One region of the Pseudomonas sp. S2_C03 genome, then DNA from elsewhere that is predicted to be linked to it. Evidence: predicted binding sites of a transcription regulator. Region 1 holds the regulator's gene; each other region holds the start of a gene.
The links. Region 1 encodes sigma-54, which starts transcription at its own class of promoters, with help from an activator protein. Its sites were predicted from a motif close to ANTGGCATNNANNTTGCTNT; they were not measured.
Positions count from the first base shown of each region.

Region 2: the regulator sigma-54 is predicted to act here: its motif matches at 1,788-1,807, upstream of glnA (type I glutamate--ammonia ligase).
Region 3: the regulator sigma-54 is predicted to act here: its motif matches at 2,131-2,150, upstream of AB4N64_RS17690 (flagellar basal body rod protein FlgF).
Region 4: the regulator sigma-54 is predicted to act here: its motif matches at 2,593-2,612, upstream of glnK (P-II family nitrogen regulator).

Region 1 covers NZ_CP162766.1:4,508,574-4,513,410, reverse strand. The annotation lists gene rapZ (RNase adapter RapZ) at 1-539, opposite strand, end outside; gene ptsN (PTS IIA-like nitrogen regulatory protein PtsN) at 542-1,006, opposite strand; gene hpf (ribosome hibernation-promoting factor, HPF/YfiA family) at 1,019-1,327, opposite strand; gene AB4N64_RS20940 (RNA polymerase factor sigma-54) at 1,400-2,893, opposite strand; gene lptB (LPS export ABC transporter ATP-binding protein) at 3,076-3,801, opposite strand; gene lptA (lipopolysaccharide transport periplasmic protein LptA) at 3,802-4,350, opposite strand; gene lptC (LPS export ABC transporter periplasmic protein LptC) at 4,337-4,837, opposite strand, start outside.
Region 2 covers NZ_CP162766.1:5,089,062-5,093,898, reverse strand. The annotation lists gene glnA (type I glutamate--ammonia ligase) at 287-1,693, opposite strand; gene thiI (tRNA uracil 4-sulfurtransferase ThiI) at 2,022-3,476, shown strand; gene typA (translational GTPase TypA) at 3,616-4,837, shown strand, end outside.
Region 3 covers NZ_CP162766.1:3,832,665-3,837,501, reverse strand. The annotation lists gene AB4N64_RS17705 (ATP-grasp domain-containing protein) at 1-158, shown strand, start outside; gene AB4N64_RS17700 (metallophosphoesterase family protein) at 139-816, shown strand; gene rffA (dTDP-4-amino-4,6-dideoxygalactose transaminase) at 868-2,013, shown strand; gene AB4N64_RS17690 (flagellar basal body rod protein FlgF) at 2,205-2,945, shown strand; gene flgG (flagellar basal-body rod protein FlgG) at 2,991-3,776, shown strand; gene flgH (flagellar basal body L-ring protein FlgH) at 3,829-4,524, shown strand; gene AB4N64_RS17675 (flagellar basal body P-ring protein FlgI) at 4,784-4,837, shown strand, end outside.
Region 4 covers NZ_CP162766.1:5,601,291-5,606,127, forward strand. The annotation lists gene AB4N64_RS25750 (YifB family Mg chelatase-like AAA ATPase) at 1-1,392, opposite strand, end outside; gene AB4N64_RS25755 (accessory factor UbiK family protein) at 2,140-2,400, opposite strand; gene glnK (P-II family nitrogen regulator) at 2,821-3,159, shown strand; gene AB4N64_RS25765 (ammonium transporter) at 3,196-4,533, shown strand; gene AB4N64_RS25770 (secondary thiamine-phosphate synthase enzyme YjbQ) at 4,750-4,837, shown strand, end outside.

The sequences.
Region 1 (4,837 bases):
ACCGGCATACCGCGCTTGAATCCGAAAGACTCCACGAGGAACGCCGTGCCGGGTTCTGGCTGGTTCAGCAGGCGCAGCTTGATGGTATCGCGCAACTGATACAGGTTAAGACTGGTGGTATTGACCTTGAGGTCAGCGAGGTCGGCAATCGGCCCGAGTAGTGCTGTCTCATCGGTGATTGCCTCGGCCAGTGAGCGATTGGCGCTGCTCAGTGGGTGACGGCGACGGGTTTCCGAAAAACGTTTGAGCAGCGTCTCTTCGTCGGCATCCAGATACAGCACATCCACCTGGATATGCCGGCTGCGGACTTCTTCGAGCAGTTCCGGGAAACGGCTCAAGTGGCTTGGCAGGTTACGTGCGTCAATGGAGACGGCCACCAGCGGTTGCGTCAGTTCGGTGTGGATCAGCGCGCGTTCAGCCAGTTCCGGCAGCAGCCCTGCGGGCAGGTTGTCGATGCAGTAGTAGCCGTTGTCTTCGAGCACATCGAGCGCGGTACTTTTACCTGAGCCGGAGCGGCCACTGACGATGATCAAGCGCATGATTAGTGCCCGTTTTGCTCGTCCAGGACAACCTGATACAAGGCTTCATTGCTCGCGGCGCTGCGCAGGCGATCACGGACTTCCTTGCGATCGAGCATGCTGGCGATCTGGCGGAGCAACTCAAGGTGCGCATCGGTAGCAGCTTCCGGGACCAGCAGCACGAACAACAGGTCTACCGGCGCGCCGTCGATGGCGTCGAAATCGATGGGTGCATCCAGGTGCATCAAGGCGCTGACGGGCGAGGTGCAACCCTTGAGCCGGCAGTGCGGAATGGCGATGCCGTTGCCAAAACCGGTCGAGCCGAGTTTTTCACGGGCGATCAGTGCCTCGAAGACATCTTGCATTTCCAGATCGGGGACTTCCCGTGCGATCAGGTTGGCAATTTGCTCAAGGGCTTTCTTTTTGCTGCCGCCCGGCACGTTCACGAGGGAACGGCCGGGGGTCAGTATGCTTTCAAGTCGGATCATGGGTAGGGAGTGTTAACGACCGGTTGCGCCCTGGAGGAGGCTCTGGGTCTTTTCCTTATGCTTTTTGAGTTGTTTATCCAGCTTGTCGGTCAGTGCGTCGATGGCCGCGTACATATCGGTATGTTCCGCGTTGGCGACCACTTCACCGCCAGGAATATGCAAGGTGGCTTCGATTTTCTGTTTGAGCTTTTCGACGGTCATCGTGACCTGGACATTGGTGATCTTGTCGAAGTGTCGCTCCAGCCGATCGAGTTTTTCGCCGATGTAGGTGCGAAGAGGTTCGGTCACTTCCAGTTGGTGTCCACTGATGTTGACTTGCATACAGCTTCTCCTTCGTTGCCAGTGCATAAAGCGGCAAACAAATGTTTGCCACTGGAACGCTGTGGCGTGGCCCTACATCAACCGCTTGCGTTCGCTCGAAGGCGCGATCCCGAGGGATTCGCGGTACTTGGCGACGGTGCGGCGAGCCACCTGAATGCCTTGTGCCTCCAGTAAACCAGCGATCTTGCTGTCACTCAACGGCTTTTTCTGATTTTCCGCCGCTACCAGTTTTTTGATGATCGCGCGGATCGCCGTGGACGAGCATTCACCGCCTTCGGAGGTGCTGACATGGCTGGAGAAAAAGTATTTCAGCTCATAAATACCCCGCGGGGTATGCATGAACTTTTGCGTCGTCACGCGGGATATCGTCGATTCGTGCATGCCCACCGCTTCGGCGATGTCATGCAACACCAGCGGTTTCATCGCTTCGTCGCCGTACTCCAGAAAACCGCGCTGATGCTCGACGATCTGGGTGGCTACTTTCATCAGTGTTTCGTTTCGGCTCTGCAGGCTCTTGATGAACCAGCGCGCTTCCTGCAACTGATTGCGCATGAAGGTGTTGTCGGCACTGGTGTCGGCGCGGCGCACGAAACCGGCGTACTGGGCGTTGACCCGCAGGCGTGGCACCGATTCCTGGTTCAGCTCCACCAGCCAACGCTCGTTGTCCTTGCGTACGATGACGTCGGGGACGACGTATTCGGCTTCGGTGGACTCGATTTGCGAGCCCGGGCGCGGGTTCAGGCTTTGCACCAGCTCGATCACCTGGCGCAGTTCGTCTTCCTTGAGCTTCATGCGGCGCATCAGCTGGCTGTAGTCGCGGCCGCCGAGCAGGTCGATGTAGTCGGTGACCAGACGCTTGGCCTCTGCCAGCCAGGGTGTCTTGGCGGGGAGCTGGCGCAATTGCAGCAGCAGGCACTCACCCAGGTTTCGGGCGGCGATGCCGGCAGGTTCGAATTGCTGGATGCGGTGCAGGACGGCTTCGATTTCGTCCAGTTCGATGTCCAGTTCCGGATCGAAGGCTTCGAGGATCTCCTCGAGCGTTTCGTCCAGGTAGCCCTGATTGTTGATGCAATCGATCAGGGTCACGGCGATCAAACGATCGGTATCGGACATCGGTGCCAGGTTCAACTGCCACAGCAGGTGACTTTGCAGGCTTTCGCCGGCCGATGTGCGGGTGGTGAAATCCCACTCGTCGTCATCGCTGCTGGGCAGGCTGCTGGCACTGGTCTGATAGACGTCTTCCCAAGCGGTGTCGACGGGCAGTTCGTTGGGAATACGCTCGTTCCAGTCGCCTTCTTCGAGGTTGTCGACCGTCGGCGCGCTTTCCTGGTAGGAGGTTTCCTGAGTGTCGGGGGTGGGCTTCTGTTCGACGTTGTCGGCCATCGGGTCGGTGTTGTCGAAGTCGTCGCCTTCCTCCTGGCGTTCGAGCATCGGATTGGACTCCAAGGCCTCCTGGATTTCCTGTTGCAGGTCCAGGGTCGACAATTGGAGCAGGCGGATGGCCTGTTGCAGCTGCGGTGTCATCGTCAGCTGCTGGCCCATTCTCAAGACTAGCGATGGTTTCATGGCAGGGGCTTAACACCTTTTTCCGGCGCACATGCGCCATCCACTACAGGGCGCCGAAGCGCCAAACATAAGCAAATTATATGCCTGAAACAGCAGCGTTTGCCTAGAGCGCTGTAACAATAAAAAAGCCTTGATTTTTTATTGATACAAGCGCTCGGTAGATCAGCCAGGGACCTCGACGCTTAAAGGCGGAACTCGTGGCCCAGGTACACTTCCTTGACCAGGTCGTTGGCCAGGATGGTTTCAGCGTCACCTTCGGCAATCAGTTGGCCATCGTTGACGATGTAGGCGGTTTCGCAGATATCCAGGGTCTCACGGACGTTGTGGTCGGTGATCAGCACGCCAATGCCTTTGGCCTTGAGGTGATGGATGATCTGCTTGATGTCACCGACCGAGATCGGGTCCACGCCGGCGAAAGGTTCGTCGAGCAGGATGAATTTCGGGCTGGTCGCCAGGGCGCGAGCAATTTCCACGCGGCGGCGTTCACCACCGGACAGGCTCATACCGAGGTTGTCGCGGATGTGGCTGATGTGGAATTCCTGCAACAGGCTTTCCAATTCCTTGCGACGGCCGGCCTTGTCGAGTTCCTTGCGGGTCTCGAGGATCGCCATGATGTTGTCGGCGACCGAGAGCTTGCGAAAGATCGACGCTTCCTGCGGCAGATAGCCGATACCGGCTTTTGCGCGGCCGTGCATCGGCTGGTGGCTGACGTCGAGGTCATCGATCAGGACGCGGCCCTGATCGGCCTGGACCAGGCCAACGATCATGTAGAAGCAGGTGGTCTTGCCGGCGCCGTTAGGGCCAAGCAGGCCGACGATCTGACCGCTGTCGATGGACAGGCTGACGTCGCGCACGACCTGGCGGCTCTTGTAGCTCTTGGCCAGATGCTGAGCTTTCAGAGTTGCCATTTACGGGGCCTTTTGCTCTTCGGTTTTCTTTTTAGGCTGGATCACCATGTCGATACGCGGACGCGACTCTGTCACGTTGGTACCCGTGGCGCGGCCGGCACTGGCAAGTTTCTTGTTGGTGTCATAGACGATTTTCTCGCCCTGGGTCACGTTGCCGTCCTTGTCGATGACCTTGGCGCGGTCGATCAGCACGACGCGGTCCTGCGTGGCGTGGTACTGGATGGTCACGCCGTAGCCCTGCACCGGCTTGGTGTCGCCCGCCGTTTGCAGTTGCTCGAAGTAGGCGAGGTTGCCCACCGAGGTCACCACGTCGATGTCACCGTTGGGCGCCCGGGTCATGGTGACCTTGTTGCCGGTGACCTTCATCGAGCCCTGGGTGATGACCACGTCGCCCGTATAGGTGGCCACGCCGTTCTTGTCGTCCAGTTGGGCGTCGTCGGCCTGGATGCGGATAGGCTGCTGCTGATCGTTCGGCAGAGACCAGGCGCTCACGCTTCCCAGTGCTGCGCTCAGACCGAGCAAAATAGGGAGGGTTTTAACGAGCCTCATACTGTCCTCTTACGTTCGATAGCAGGTGAATCCTGCTGTCCTTCAGATACGCTTTCATTCCTACGCCAGTCGATACGCCGCCAGCGCCGTCGATTCTAACGGGTTGCTGGGTCTGCGCATATTGCTGCTGTGGGAACACTGTCATGCGGGTGGAAGTGATCAGGGTGTCGCGTTTCTTTTCGTCAGTGCGCTTGACGCGTACGTTGTCGATCAGTTCAACCTCGGTACCGCCTGGGTTCACTTCACCGCGATCGCTGGTCACGTGCCATGGAAAATCGGTGCCACGGTACATGTTCAGGTCCGGCTTGGTGACCAGTGTGACGTCGGTGGCTTTCACGTGCTCGGCCTTGTCGGACGTCATTTCGTACTGCACGCGCCCGTCTTCGAGGTATTGCAGGGTGTGCGTGTTGGTCGCATACCAGTCGATGGGACTGTCTTCGGATTTGGCCACCGGCTTGTCGAGGAAGCGTTCCGGGCTGATGTTCCA
Region 2 (4,837 bases), 580 kb from region 1:
AGAAATGAAAGCATTGGGTTGCAGCATAGGTCAGGGTGGGTGGTTATCTCAAACCGTTAACACTGTGAAGTGATTTCCCGAATCACACGCAGATAAAAACTGTGGGAGCGGGCTTGCCCGCGATGGCGTCGGCAAATCCAGCGTCTTCTGTGTCAGGCAGGTCGCAATCGCGGGCAAGCCCGCTCCCACAGGGTTCTCCATGTACCATTTAATAGCGGGCATAAAAAAGGCCTCCCGAAGGAGGCCTCTCTTTTTTCGTCACGCCGCTTGCGCAGGCGCTACCGGATCAGCAGCTGTAGTACAGCTCGTATTCCAGTGGGTGTACGAAGGTGCGAACCTTGATTTCTTCTTCGCTTTTCAGGGCGATGTAGGCGTCGATGAAGTCGTCGGAGAACACGCCGCCTTTGGTCAGGAACGCGCGACCTTTATCCAGCTCTTCAAGGGCTTCTTTCAGGCTGCCGCAAACTTGTGGGATCTCTTTGGCCTCTTCAGGCGGCAGGTCGTACAGGTTTTTGTCAGCTGCGTCGCCAGGGTGGATCTTGTTCTGGATGCCGTCCAGGCCAGCCATCAGCAGTGCAGCGAACGCCAGGTACGGGTTGGCTGCCGGATCCGGGAAGCGTGCTTCGATACGGCGGGCTTTCGGGCTCGACACGTAAGGAATACGGATCGAAGCGGAACGGTTGCGAGCCGAGTAGGCCAGCATGACCGGAGCTTCGAAACCTGGAACCAGACGCTTGTAGGAGTTGGTAGCCGGGTTGGTGAAGCCGTTCAGGGCCTTACCGTGCTTGATGATACCGCCGATGAAGTACAGGGCGGTGTCGGACAGGCCGGCATAACCTTCACCTGCGAAGGTGTTCTTGCCTTCTTTCCAGATGGACATGTGTACGTGCATGCCCGAACCGTTGTCGCCGTACAGAGGCTTCGGCATGAAGGTGGCGGTGCGACCGTAAGCGTCGGCAACGTTGTGCACGACATACTTCAGGGTCTGGGTTTCGTCGGCTTTCTTCACCAGGGTGTTGAACTTGACGCCGATTTCGTTCTGGCCGGCAGTCGCCACTTCGTGGTGGTGAACTTCGACGGTCAGGCCCATTTCTTCCAGCGCGTTGCACATGGAAGTACGGATTTCGTGGTCGTGGTCGAACGGTGGAACCGGGAAGTAGCCGCCTTTGATGCCAGGACGGTGACCCTTGTTGCCGCCTTCGATGTCCTGGTCGGACATCCACGAACCTTGCTCGGAGTAGATCTTGAACATCGAGCCGGAGATGTCGGACTTGAACTTCACCTGGTCGAAGATGAAGAACTCTGGCTCCGGACCTGCGAACGCGGTGTCACCGATACCGGTAGACTTCAGGTACTCTTCGGCGCGCTTGGCGATCGCACGTGGGTCGCGGTCGTAGCCTTGCATGCTCGAAGGTTCGATGATGTCGCAGACCAGGATCAGGGTCGGCTCTTCGGTGAACGGGTCCAGAACGGCGGTTTCATCATCCGGCATCAGGATCATGTCGGAAGCTTCGATGCCTTTCCAGCCGGAGATGGAGGAGCCGTCGAACATCTTGCCGACTTCGAAGAAGTCTTCATCCAGCGCATCGCGAGCTGGCATGGTCACGTGGTGCTGGGTGCCTTTGGTGTCCGTGAAGCGCAGATCAATCCACTTGACGTCATGATCTTTAATGAGTTGAACCGACTTCGACATACTGTCCTCCGGGGTGGCTTAGGGCGGGTAGTGGATGCCCATAATGTTTGTGATGCCGGCGCGAATACTCTGCCAAGGCAACCTGCCTCACAAGGGAGCAAATTGCATGCCAGTGCCCCAGCATGGGTTTTTTGCCCCAAATTCACGCTTATAAAGGCTTCAAGCCGCCAAACAGGAAAAATATCGCCCTACAATGTGGCGCTTTCAATCGAAAACGACCTGTTTTGGTGCGCGCAAAACCTTCTGCACATTAACTGGTTAAACCTTGAGCAATTTCCGCTATAATCCGCGCCCCCCTTTTTCGGCTGGCCCTGCGCGCGCTGTTTTCATGAAACTAATCGTAAAAGTCTTTCCCGAGATCACCATCAAGAGCCGACCTGTCCGGACGCGTTTCATCCGTCAGTTGGCCAAAAACATCCGTGCCGTGCTCCGTGACCTGGACCCGGCTGTGGTGGTGAACGGCGTGTGGGACAACCTCGAGCTGGACACCCGCGTAGAAGACCCAAAGGCCCTGAAAGAGATGGGCGAGCGCCTGAGCTGCATGCCGGGCATCGCGCACTTCCTGCAGATTGACGAATATCCACTGGGCGATTTCGACGACATCGTCGAAAAGTGCAAGCAGTACTACGGTGATGCACTGGCCGGGAAAATCTTCTCGGTGCGCTGCAAGCGCGCCGGCAAGCACCCGTTCAGCTCGATCGATATCGAAAAATATGTCGGCAGCCAGTTGCGCCGTCAGTGCGGTGCCGCCGGCATCGACCTGAAAAAGCCGGAAATCGAAGTCCGTATCGAAGTTCGCGACCAACGGTTGTTTGTCATCCACAGCCAGCACACTGGCATCGGTGGTTATCCGCTGGGTGCGCTGGAGCAGACGTTGGTGCTGATGTCCGGCGGTTTCGACTCCACGGTTGCGGCCTACCAGATCATGCGTCGTGGGCTGATGGCCCACTTCTGCTTCTTTAACCTGGGCGGTCGTGCCCACGAATTGGGCGTCATGGAAGTCGCGCATTTCATCTGGAAGAAGTACGGCAGCTCGCAACGCGTGTTATTTGTCAGTGTGCCGTTCGAGGAAGTGTTGGGCGAAATTCTCGGCAAAGTCGATAACAGTCATATGGGCGTAGTATTGAAGCGTATGATGTTGCGCGCTTCCTCGCAGATTGCTGATCGACTGCATATCGACGCCCTGGTCACCGGCGAGGCGATCTCCCAGGTGTCGAGCCAGACGTTGCCGAACCTGTCCGTGATCGACTGTGTCACCGAAAAGCTGGTGCTGCGCCCGCTGATCGCCAGCCACAAGCAGGACATCATCGATACCGCCAACGAAATCGGCACCGCTGATTTCGCCAAGCACATGCCGGAGTACTGCGGGGTCATTTCGGTCAATCCGAAGACGGCTGCCAAGCGCCACCGCGTAGAGCACGAAGAGAAAGAGTTCGACATGGCCGTGCTTGAGCGCGCCCTTGAGAACGCCAAGCTGGTCCCGATCGATCGTGTGATCGATGAACTGGGCCAGGACGTACAAATTGAAGAAGTCAGCGACGCGCTGGCCGGTCAGATCGTGATCGACATCCGCCATCCGGATGCCGCCGAGGATGACCCGCTGCAACTGGCTGGCATCGAGGTACAAACGATGCCGTTTTATGCTCTGAACGCTCGTTTCAAGGAACTGGACCCTACTCGCCAGTACCTGTTGTATTGCGACAAAGGCGTGATGAGTCGCCTGCATGCCCACCATTTGCTCAGTGAGGGGCATGCCAATGTGCGCGTTTATCGACCGAGCTAAGTGCCCGGGGCTGTTTGCCTGTGGCTTGCGTCACCGGCCCCCCGACGCCACCGTAAAGCTGTAAAGGCTTTCACGGACGCTACTGTTAATCGCTGCCAAGACTTGTCAGCACACCGAATCCTCTGATCGAGATACACAAGTGATCGAAAATCTACGCAACATCGCCATCATTGCCCACGTTGACCATGGTAAAACCACCCTGGTAGACAAACTCCTGCGTCAATCCGGCACCCTGGAGCGCAACGAGCTCAACGACGAGCGCGTGATGGACTCCAACGACCAGGAAAAAGAGCGCGGTATTACCATTCTGGCGAAAAACACCGCCATCAACTGGAACGGCTACCACATCAACATCGTGGACACCCCGGGCCACGCCGACTTCGGCGGCGAAGTAGAGCGCGTAATGTCGATGGTCGACTCCGTTCTGCTGCTGGTTGACGCTCAAGACGGCCCTATGCCGCAAACCCGTTTCGTCACCAAGAAAGCGTTCGAAGCTGGCCTCAAGCCAATCGTCGTGATCAACAAGGTTGACCGTCCGGGCGCGCGTCCTGACTGGGTTCTGGACCAGATCTTCGACCTGTTCGACAACCTGGGTGCTACCGACGAACAACTGGACTTCCAGGTTGTTTACGCCTCGGCCCTGAACGGCATCGCCGGTCTGGATCACACCGCCATGGCCGAAGACATGACCCCGCTGTACCAAGCGGTCGTCGACCACGTTCCTGCGCCGAAAGTTGACCGTGACGGTCCTTTCCAGATGCAAATCTCGGCACTGGACTACAACAGCTTCCTGGGTGTTATCGGTGTTGGCCGTATCGCTCGTGGTCGCGTCAATCCGAACACTCCGGTTGTCGCCATCGACGCCGACGGCAAGCGCCGCAACGGTCGTATCCTGAAGCTGATGGGCCACCACGGTCTGCACCGCATCGACGTTGAAGAAGCTGCGGCCGGCGACATCGTCTGCATCAGCGGTTTCGACGAGCTGTTCATCTCCGACACCCTGTGCCACCCGGACACCGTCGAGGCGATGAAGCCTCTGACCGTCGACGAGCCAACCGTTTCCATGACCTTCCAGGTAAACGACTCGCCTTTCTGCGGTAAAGAAGGCAAGTTCGTGACCTCCCGTAACATCAAGGATCGTCTGGACAAAGAGCTGCTGTACAACGTTGCACTGCGCGTTGAAGAAGGCGACTCGGCTGACAAGTTCAAGGTTTCCGGCCGTGGTGAGCTGCACCTCTCGGTACTGATCGAAACCATGCGTCGCGAAGGCTTCGAACTGGCCCTGGGCCGTCCGGAAGTGATCATTCGTGAAGTTGACGGCGTCAAGCAGGAACCGTTCGAAAACGTCACCATCGACATCC
Region 3 (4,837 bases), 680 kb from region 1:
CGACCAGCTCGATCCGTCGCGCATTTGGCTACAACGAGGCCGCCATGTGCCTGGACCATTACCTCGATGGCAAGACGCTGGCCCAGCCAGTGATCCGCAGTGGTTTTGCTGTTCGTTTTATAGAGGACTTCATTGTCTATGATCGGGATCATTTCTGATGTACACGGCAACTACAGCGCCCTTCGGACCGTGCTTGCGAAGCTCGATGAGCTGGGCGTGTCGCGGATTATCTGTCTGGGCGATACGGCCGGTTATTACAGTCAGGTCAACGAGTGTTGCGATGTCCTGCGCGAACGAAATATTTTGTCCGTGATGGGCAATCATGACTGGTATCTGGCCAGGCATGAGCGTTGTCCGCGCTCCAATAGCGCCAATGCCTGCCTTGACTATCAGCAGGGCGTTGTCACTGCGCAAAATCTGGCGTGGCTGGGATCGCTCGTGGAGCGCTCGATCCAGGACGACTTGAGCATCGTCCATGGCGGCTGGAACGACCCTCTGGATGAGTATGTGCGGCCGTCCACCGAGTATTTCTTGCCCTTGGCTGGTCGGTTTTTCGCTTCAGGCCATACCCACGTCCAGTGTTTGTGGAAGGGTGACAGCAAGATCTACTGCAATCCTGGCTCGGTCGGCCAGCCGCGTGATGGTGATGCCCGGGCAGGTTTCGCGACCTGGGACGGTGAAGCGTTCGATCTGCATCGGATTGAATACGATATTGGTGAAACACAGCAGGCGATGAAGAAGGCCGGCTTCACTCCGTACTTCTATGAGAATCTTGATAAGGGCACTCAGATAGGTGGCCGAATCAGCACACTTTGAGACGTTGTGTCTTGCGCCACTAATTACTATGCCCACCCAGGGAAGTTCGCAATGAGCAAAGAAAAGATATTCTTCAACCGGCCTCACATGACTGGCAAGGAGCTGAATTACATCGCCCAGGCCAAGTTCGGTAACATGCTTGCCGGTGATGGTCCATTCACCAAGCATTGTCACCGCTGGCTGGAGTCCAATACTGGTTGCAACAAGGCATTGCTCACGCACTCGTGTACTGCGGCACTGGAGATGGCGGCCCTCCTGCTGGACATTCAGCCGGGCGACGAAGTCATCCTGCCTTCCTTTACCTTCGTTTCCACGGCCAATGCTTTTGTGTTGCGTGGCGCGGTGCCGGTTTTCGTCGACATTCGTCCCGATACCCTGAACCTGGACGAGCGCCTGATCGAGGCGGCCATCACGCCACGGACCAAAGTGATCGTACCGGTGCATTACGCGGGTGTGGCCTGCGAGATGGACGCCATCCTGGCGATTGCGCGCAAGTACGGGTTGGCGGTGGTCGAGGATGCCGCGCAAGGCGTGATGTCGACCTACAAGGGGCGCGCCCTGGGCAGTATCGGCGACCTTGGCGCCTTCAGTTTTCACGAAACCAAGAACGTCATTTCGGGAGAGGGTGGGGCATTGCTCGTCAACGATCCCGAGCTGGCATTGCGAGCCGAGATCATCCGCGAGAAAGGCACCGATCGCAGCCGGTTCTTTCGCGGCGAGGTCGACAAATACACCTGGCAAGAGGTCGGCTCCTCGTTTCTGCCCGGCGAACTGATAGCCGCTTTCCTCTGGGCGCAGTTGGAAGAAGCTCAAGCCATTACCAATAGCCGCCTGGCGATCTGGGAGCACTATCATGCGGCCCTGGCGGAATTCGAACGCGATGGCTTGCTGCGTCGCCCGATAGTGCCTGAAGGTTGTCAGCACAACGCGCACATGTACTACGTATTGCTCGCCCCGGGTATTGATCGTCAACGAGTGCTCGACGAGTTGAAGAAACAGGCCATCTATGCCGTGTTTCATTACGTGCCGCTGCATTCTTCGCCTGCCGGGAAGCGTTATGGCCGTGTGCATGGCTCCATGGAAGTGACCGATGGATATTCCGAGCGCTTGCTGCGATTGCCTCTATGGCTTGGTTTGTCCGGGGAGCAACAGAACCAGGTCGTGGGTGTTCTGCGCAGTGCGCTGGCAAGGGTCTGACGGTCCTTGCCTCTTACCGGCATGACACCGCCGGTTTTTCGTCTTCGTTAGATTCCCCTGTCTCCCCCTGATCCCTTCAACCCCTTTGTTTAGCGGCTCCAACGCCGCTGAAACAAAGTTGGTCTGCAAATTGCTTGAGGCTCAGTAATACAGCAGTGGGCGGCAAACGCCCGGCATGCAGAGGAAAGAGTGTGGACAAGTACCTTTATGTGGCAATGACCGGCGCCAGCCAGAATGCACTGGCGCAGAAGGCTCACGCGAACAACCTGGCGAACATCTCCACCAATGGTTTCCAGCGGGACCTGGAGCAGGCCCGTTCGATGCCGGTGTTCGGTGACGTCTTTCCGGCGCGTGCGTTTGCCATGTCAGAGCGTCCCGCCACCGACTTCTCCGCCGGTTCGTTGGTGCAGACCGGTCGCGATCTCGACGTCGCGGTGCAGGGCAATGGCTGGCTCGCCGTTCAGACCCCCGATGGCGGTGAAAGCTACGTGCGCACCGGCAGCCTGAACATTGACGCCCTGGGCGTATTGCGCGCTGGCAACGGCATGCCGGTCCTGGGCAATGGCGGACCGATTTCCGTGCCGCCCGAGCAGCAGGTTGAAATTGGCGAGGACGGGACCGTCAGCATTCGAGCGATGGGCGAAGGTCCACGCGTGATGGCCGAGGTCGACCGCATCAAGCTGGTCAACCCGGACTTCAAGAACATGACCAAGGGCCTGGACGGTTCCATCCACACCAAGGACGGGCAGCCGGCGCAAGCCGATGCCAACGTCAAACTGGTGTCCGGGTTCCTTGAGTCGAGCAACGTCAACGCCGTGGAAGAAATGACTTCGGTGCTGGCGCTGGCCAAGCAGTTCGAGCTGCACGTCAAGATGATGAACACCGCCAAAGAAGACGACCAGGCCATGGCTCGGGTCTTGCAGATCAGCTAATTATCAGAACGTCGCGCCGTAAAACAGGCGCACGAGGAGAATCGAATGCTTCCGGCTCTATGGGTTGCCAAAACAGGTCTGTCCGCCCAGGACACCAACCTGACCACCATTTCCAACAACCTGGCGAACGTGTCGACCACGGGCTTCAAACGTGACCGTGCCGAGTTCCAGGACCTGCTGTATCAGATCAAGCGCCAGCCAGGTGCCCAATCGACCCAGGACAGCGAATTGCCGTCCGGTCTGCAACTGGGTACCGGTGTGCGGATCGTCGGCACCCAGAAGAACTTCAACGCCGGTAGCTTGCAAACCACCGAGCAGCCTCTGGACATGGCCATCGACGGCCGCGGCTTCTTCCAGATCCTGCAACCGGATGGCACCACGTCCTATACCCGTGACGGTACCTTCCACCTCGATTCCAATGGCCAGATCGTCAACGCCAGCGGTTTCGCCCTGGAACCGGCCATCGTCATCCCGAACGATGCCCAGACCTTCACTGTCGGCCGCGACGGTACCGTCTCCATCACGGTCGCCGGCAACCCGGCCTCCCAGGTAATCGGTAACCTGCAGACCGCCGACTTCATCAACCCGGCCGGCCTGCAAGCCGTGGGTAACAACCTGTTCCTGGAAACCGCTGCCAGCGGCGCGCCGCAAGTCGGCACTCCTGGCCTGGCGGGTTTCGGTACCACGCTGCAGAACACCCTGGAAACGTCCAACGTCAGCACCGTTGAAGAAATGGTCAACATGATCACCACTCAGCGCGCCTACGAGATGAACTCCAAGGTGATCTCCACCGCCGACCAGATGCTCTCGTTCGTAACGCAGAATCTGTAATCAAGTCTATGAGGCGGCCCTGAGGTCGCCTGCTACACCGTGAGGTAGGGTCATGAATCGCTTTGTATCTGTCCTGGCACTGAGTGGGGTCGCCGCATTGGCGGGGTGCGTCGGCCCGACGCCCAAGCCCAATGACCCTTACTACGCTCCGGTGTTGCCGCGTACGCCATTGCCGGCTGCCGCGAATAACGGCTCGATCTACCAGGCGGGGTTCGAGCAGAACCTGTACAGCGACCGCAAGGCGTTCCGGGTCGGTGACATCATCACCATCACCCTGAACGAGAAGACCCAGGCCAGCAAGAACGCCAACTCACAGGTCGGCAAGACCAGCAAGGCCGGTATCGGTTTGACCTCGTTGTTCGGGACAGTGCCGAACACCAACAACCCGCTGGGCAGTGGTGACCTGACCCTGGAGGCCGGCTACAGCGGTGATCGTGCCACCAAGGGCGACAGCAAGGCCGGGCAGGGTAACAGCCTGACGGGTTCGATCACCGTGACCGTCGCCGACGTGTTGCCCAACGGCATTATCGCCGTGCGTGGCGAGAAGTGGATGACCCTCAACACCGGTGACGAACTGGTGCGCATTGCCGGTCTGGTTCGCGCGGATGACATCGCCACCGACAACACCGTTTCGTCGACCCGCATCGCCGACGCACGCATCACTTACTCGGGTACCGGTTCGTTTGCCGATGCGAGTCAGCCAGGCTGGTTCGACCGTTTTTTCCTCAGCCCGCTGTTCCCTTTCTAGGTGGGGGCGTGTCATCTCTTATTTCCTGGGTTGCGCCGGGCCTGCTTTTACGCAGGGCAAGGCGCGAGGAGTGCAGTTTGGTTGTTCCAAATAAACGACGAGTAACGCCGCCCTGCGTAAAAGCAGGCCCGGCCCTTCGGGTTGTGCCTGAGCGCGCGCCATGCTGCGTTGCAGGCCTTGCCAAGGGAACGACCATTGGCGGCGGCCTGCGCCTTGCCTGGCACGCGCTCAGGCCTCAACGCAGCCCAGGAAATAAGAGATGACGCGCCCCGTGTTGAATTTCAGAAGTCTCATCGTTGCTGCCGTTTTGTTG
Region 4 (4,837 bases), 1.1 Mb from region 1:
CCGATGCGCTGAGCGCAGCGACAGGGTCAGTCGTTCGCAAGCCGTTTCCAGCCAGTGCTCGTCGGCTGTGGATAACCCGCAATGCCGCCGCAGCCCCGGCAAATCAAGAAAGGCATTCGCACACCCCTGGCGTTTCAGTTGCCGCCCCCGCGCCTCCGCAACCAGGGCAGAGGCGCTGCTGCTGTCATCGCCCGCTCTTACAGCAGGGCTCAACGCGGTCGCCTCGCGGGCGACGGTCAGGTGCAGATCAATACGATCCAGCAGCGGCCCCGACAGTTTGTTGCGGTAGCGCTGCACCATGTCCGGGGTGCAACTGCATTTGCCGCTGGGCTCGCCCAGATACCCACAAGGGCAAGGGTTCATCGCCGCCACCAACTGGAAGCGTGCTGGAAAGCGCACCCGCTCCCGCGCCCGGGAAATCACGATGTGCCCGGATTCCAATGGCTCGCGTAGAACCTCCAATACCTTGCGATCGAACTCCGGTAATTCATCGAGAAACAAGACGCCATGGTGGGCGAGGGTGATTTCCCCCGGCTGCGGTTTTGAACTGCCACCGACCAGTGCCGGCCCGGACGCCGAGTGGTGTGGCTGGCGGAACGGCCGCTGCGGCCAGTGGGTCAGCGGTGCGCCGCTGGCCACCGACTGAATGGCCGCCACTTCCAGGGCTTCATGTTCGGCCAGCGGCGGCAGCAGCCCCGGCAGGCGGCTGGCCAGCAGGGTCTTGCCGGTGCCGGGCGGACCACTGAACAACAGGTTGTGCGCCCCGGCGGCAGCGATCAGCAGCGCACGCTTGGCCGCTAACTGGCCCTGCACTTCATTGAGGTCGGGATAGGGTTTGGCGGCGTGAATCAAACCGTCCGAAACATAGGGATCGACCGGCGTATGCCCGTTGAAATGCGCCACCGCTTGCAGCAGATGATCCACCGCAATGACCTGCAACCCCGACGCCAGGCATGCCTCCTCGGCATTCGCCCGAGGCACAACGAGCATCCGTCCCGCTTTTCGCGCCGCCAGCGCCGCCGGCAACACCCCGCGTACCGGCCGCACCGCACCGGACAACGCCAGCTCACCCAGGCACTCCACGTCATCCAGTGTGAGAGTGGGCACCTGCACACTCGCCGACAGAATCCCCAGGGCGATCGCCAAGTCAAAGCGCCCACCATCCTTGGGCAAGTCTGCGGGCGCCAGATTCAAGGTGATCCGCCGCGCCGGAAACTGCAGCCCCGAATTGATGATCGCGCTGCGCACCCGATCCTTGCTCTCTTTCACCGCCGCTTCCGGCAGGCCGACCATGGTCAGCGACGGCAAACCGTTGGCCAGGTGAACTTCGACGGTGACGGCGGGCGCATCCACGCCGATCTGGGCGCGGCTGTGGACGATGGAGAGGGACATGGTCGTTCCTTGAGCTAAACGAAAGGCCGCTTCCTGCGGTTTTTTCAAGGGTAGACGTGGGGTGAGGGTTTTCCAGGGGGGCGGTGAGGACGAATGTTCGCAGGATGTTGCGGTTCGACATTGGAGTGATCCGTCGACGAAAACGCCCATCGGGCGGTTTCTTCGGAAGAACTCAGACCCTCTTACCTGCCATCAGACCCGCAGGTTCAAGTTCTTTGCCGTAAGCACCAGCGACATCAAGAAACCGTCGTTGATTGGCTGAGAGGCTACCGCCGAGTCGGATGGCTTCATTGTGAAGCTCAACAATCTGTCGAAGTTGCTTCCATCGCTGTTTGAGTTTCATTAAGACCTGATTTGTTCTGGATAGCAGAAGCGATCATGTGTGGGCGACATTCTTGGGTATTGGGTGGCAGTTGTACGCAGGCTGGCGAACCGGAGCAAAAGGAATCCGGCAGACCCGAGGGTCCCCCACGCACAACCGCCATGACTCGAACATTCGGGAGGAAACCCGCTTTCGGACGGTGGTGGTGCACCTTGAGCTTCCAGGTCGCCAAACCCGGTGCTGAAACATTCAGCATTGGGAGAGCTTATAAATCGGAGGTTATGGGGGCAATCAGACGGGGGATGAGATTTGCGTAGGACGTTGCCGGGATCTTTGCGGGCGAGGAGCGTGACTGCGGCAAGTCCTACAGAGGAGATGAAGGTCGTTTCGACCTTCATCGCGGGCAAGCCCGCTCCTACAGAGGGTTATTCGGTGGGCGGGTTCAGCTTTGCTTCCATTTCCGCGACTTTGGCTTCCAGGCTTTCCAGGCGCGCGCGGGTGCGGGCGAGGACGACCATCTGGCTGTCGAATTCTTCGCGGCTCACCAGGTCCAGTTTGCTGAAGGCGCTTTGCAGCAACATCTTGAACTGACTTTCGATTTCGCTTTTGGGCAGCGGGGTGTCACCGCTGAAGAGACGAGAGGCGGTGCCGGTCAGGGCGTCGAGGAAGTCTTTGGGCGCGAGCATGGTGGATGTCCTGTAATCGAGGCCGGCAGTGTATCACGCAGTGCGTTGCGCTCATTTAGACCACGGGTCCTGCACGTTTTTCGCGCATACGGGCGGGCCGCATCGCACCGTTATTGTGCGTATGCGCCGGGCTATTTGTGCGCAATCGCCAGCTGGCAGGGGCAAGCAATTGAATTTTGGGATTTTTGCCGAGATGGCAAGCTTTCTGCTTAGTCGGTAGTAACCCATGCACTGATGCAGTCGCTGTGACGAATGCAGTGCGCCAAGCGGAACGGGGGAAGTGTTTCGCGCGGAGTGGTTAGCTGGCGTCGGGCGGGCAGGTTAAAGGCCGACGATGCGTTACAAAGCCAGGCACTGCGCTTAGACTTGAGACGGGTTTGTTTTCCTGGGGCAAGTCCACCAATTCGGGAGAGAGTTTTCATGAAGCTAGTCACTGCCATCATCAAGCCGTTCAAGTTGGACGACGTGCGCGAGTCGTTGTCCGAAATCGGCGTGCAGGGCATTACCGTCACTGAAGTCAAAGGCTTCGGTCGGCAGAAGGGTCACACCGAGCTGTATCGCGGCGCGGAGTACGTGGTCGATTTCCTGCCAAAGGTGAAGATCGATGTCGCCATTGACGACAAGGATCTCGACCGGGTTATCGAGGCGATAACCAAGGCCGCCAACACCGGCAAGATTGGTGACGGCAAGATCTTCGTGGTGAATCTGGAACAGGCGATTCGCATCCGTACCGGCGAAACCGATACCGACGCAATCTAAGCCGCCCCAAACCCCAACGCCCCAGGAGAAAACAATATGACTCTGCGTAAATTCGCAGGGCTAGGAGCCCTGTTGTCCATCGTAATGCCAAGCCTGGCCATGGCGGCAGACGAAGTGGCAGCCCCTGTCCTCAATTCCGGCGACACCGCCTGGATGCTGACCTCCACAGCCCTCGTGCTGTTCATGACCATCCCCGGCCTCGCGCTGTTCTACGGCGGCATGGTTCGGTCGAAAAACATTCTTTCCGTATTGATGCAGTGCTTTGCCATTACCGGCCTGATCAGCATCCTGTGGGTCATTTATGGCTACAGCATCGCGTTCGACACCACCGGCATGGAGCAGGGCGTCGTCAACTTCAACTCCTTCTTCGGCGGCATGGGCAAGGCTTTCCTCGCCGGTGTCACGCCAGCCAGCCTGACCGGCCCGGCGGCGCTGTTCCCGGAAGCCGTGTTCATCACCTTCCAGATGACCTTCGCCATTATCACCCCGGCGCTGATCGTCGGTGCCTTCGCCGAGCGCATGAAGTTCTCCGCGATGCTGGTGTTCATGGGCATCTGGTTCACCCTGGTCTATGCACCGATTGCGCACATGGTCTGGTCCGGCAACGGCGGCCTGATGTGGGACTGGGGCGTACTCGACTTCGCTGGCGGCACCGTGGTGCACATCAACGCCGGTATCGCAGGTCTGGTGGCGTGCATCGTGCTCGGCAAGCGTAAAGGCTTCCCGACCACCCCGATGGCTCCGCACAACCTGGGTTACACCCTGACGGGCGCTGCGATGCTGTGGGTTGGCTGGTTTGGTTTCAACGCCGGTTCCGCCGCTGCTGCCAACGGCACTGCGGGCATGGCGATGCTGGTTACCCAGATCGCTACCGCTGCTGCTGCACTGGGTTGGATGTTTGCCGAGTGGATTACCCACGGTAAACCAAGTGCACTGGGTATCGCGTCGGGTGTGGTTGCCGGCCTGGTCGCCATTACCCCGGCGGCGGGCACAGTCGGCCCAATGGGCGCCCTGGTGATCGGCCTGGCCGCTGGCGTGGTGTGCTTCTTCTGCGCCACCACCCTGAAACGCAAACTCGGTTATGACGACTCCCTGGACGCCTTCGGCGTGCACGGTATCGGCGGTATCCTCGGCGCCATCCTGACCGGTGTGTTCGCAGCCCCGTCCCTGGGTGGCTTCGGCACCGTGACCGACATCGCCGCACAAGTCTGGATCCAGTGCAAAGGCGTGGGCTTCACCGTTATCTACACAGCGATCGTCACCTACATCATCCTCAAGGTGCTGGACGCTGTCATGGGCTTGCGTGTCACCGAAGAAGAAGAGGCCGTGGGCATCGACCTGGCCCTTCACAACGAGCGCGGCTACAACCTGTAAGACGCGCGCCACAAAAAAACTGCCCGGCTTGCCGGGCATTTTTTTGCCCGGTATTTGTCAGTAAGGGGGCAGCTGAAAGGTTTTTTCGTACATGTTTGATGGCGTTTGCGCCAAGCGTTTTTTGCAAGCCGATCACTTACGTAATTGAAGGAATATTGGGGCCTTTGTTTTTTCACAGAGCGCGCTAGAATGCGCCCCGAACGTGCGGAGAACTGTATGTGGCAACAGACTCTGATTACCCTGCGGGCCAGGCCCCGGGGCTTTCATCTGGTAACGGACGAGTTACTCGCTGGCCTGCCTGAAC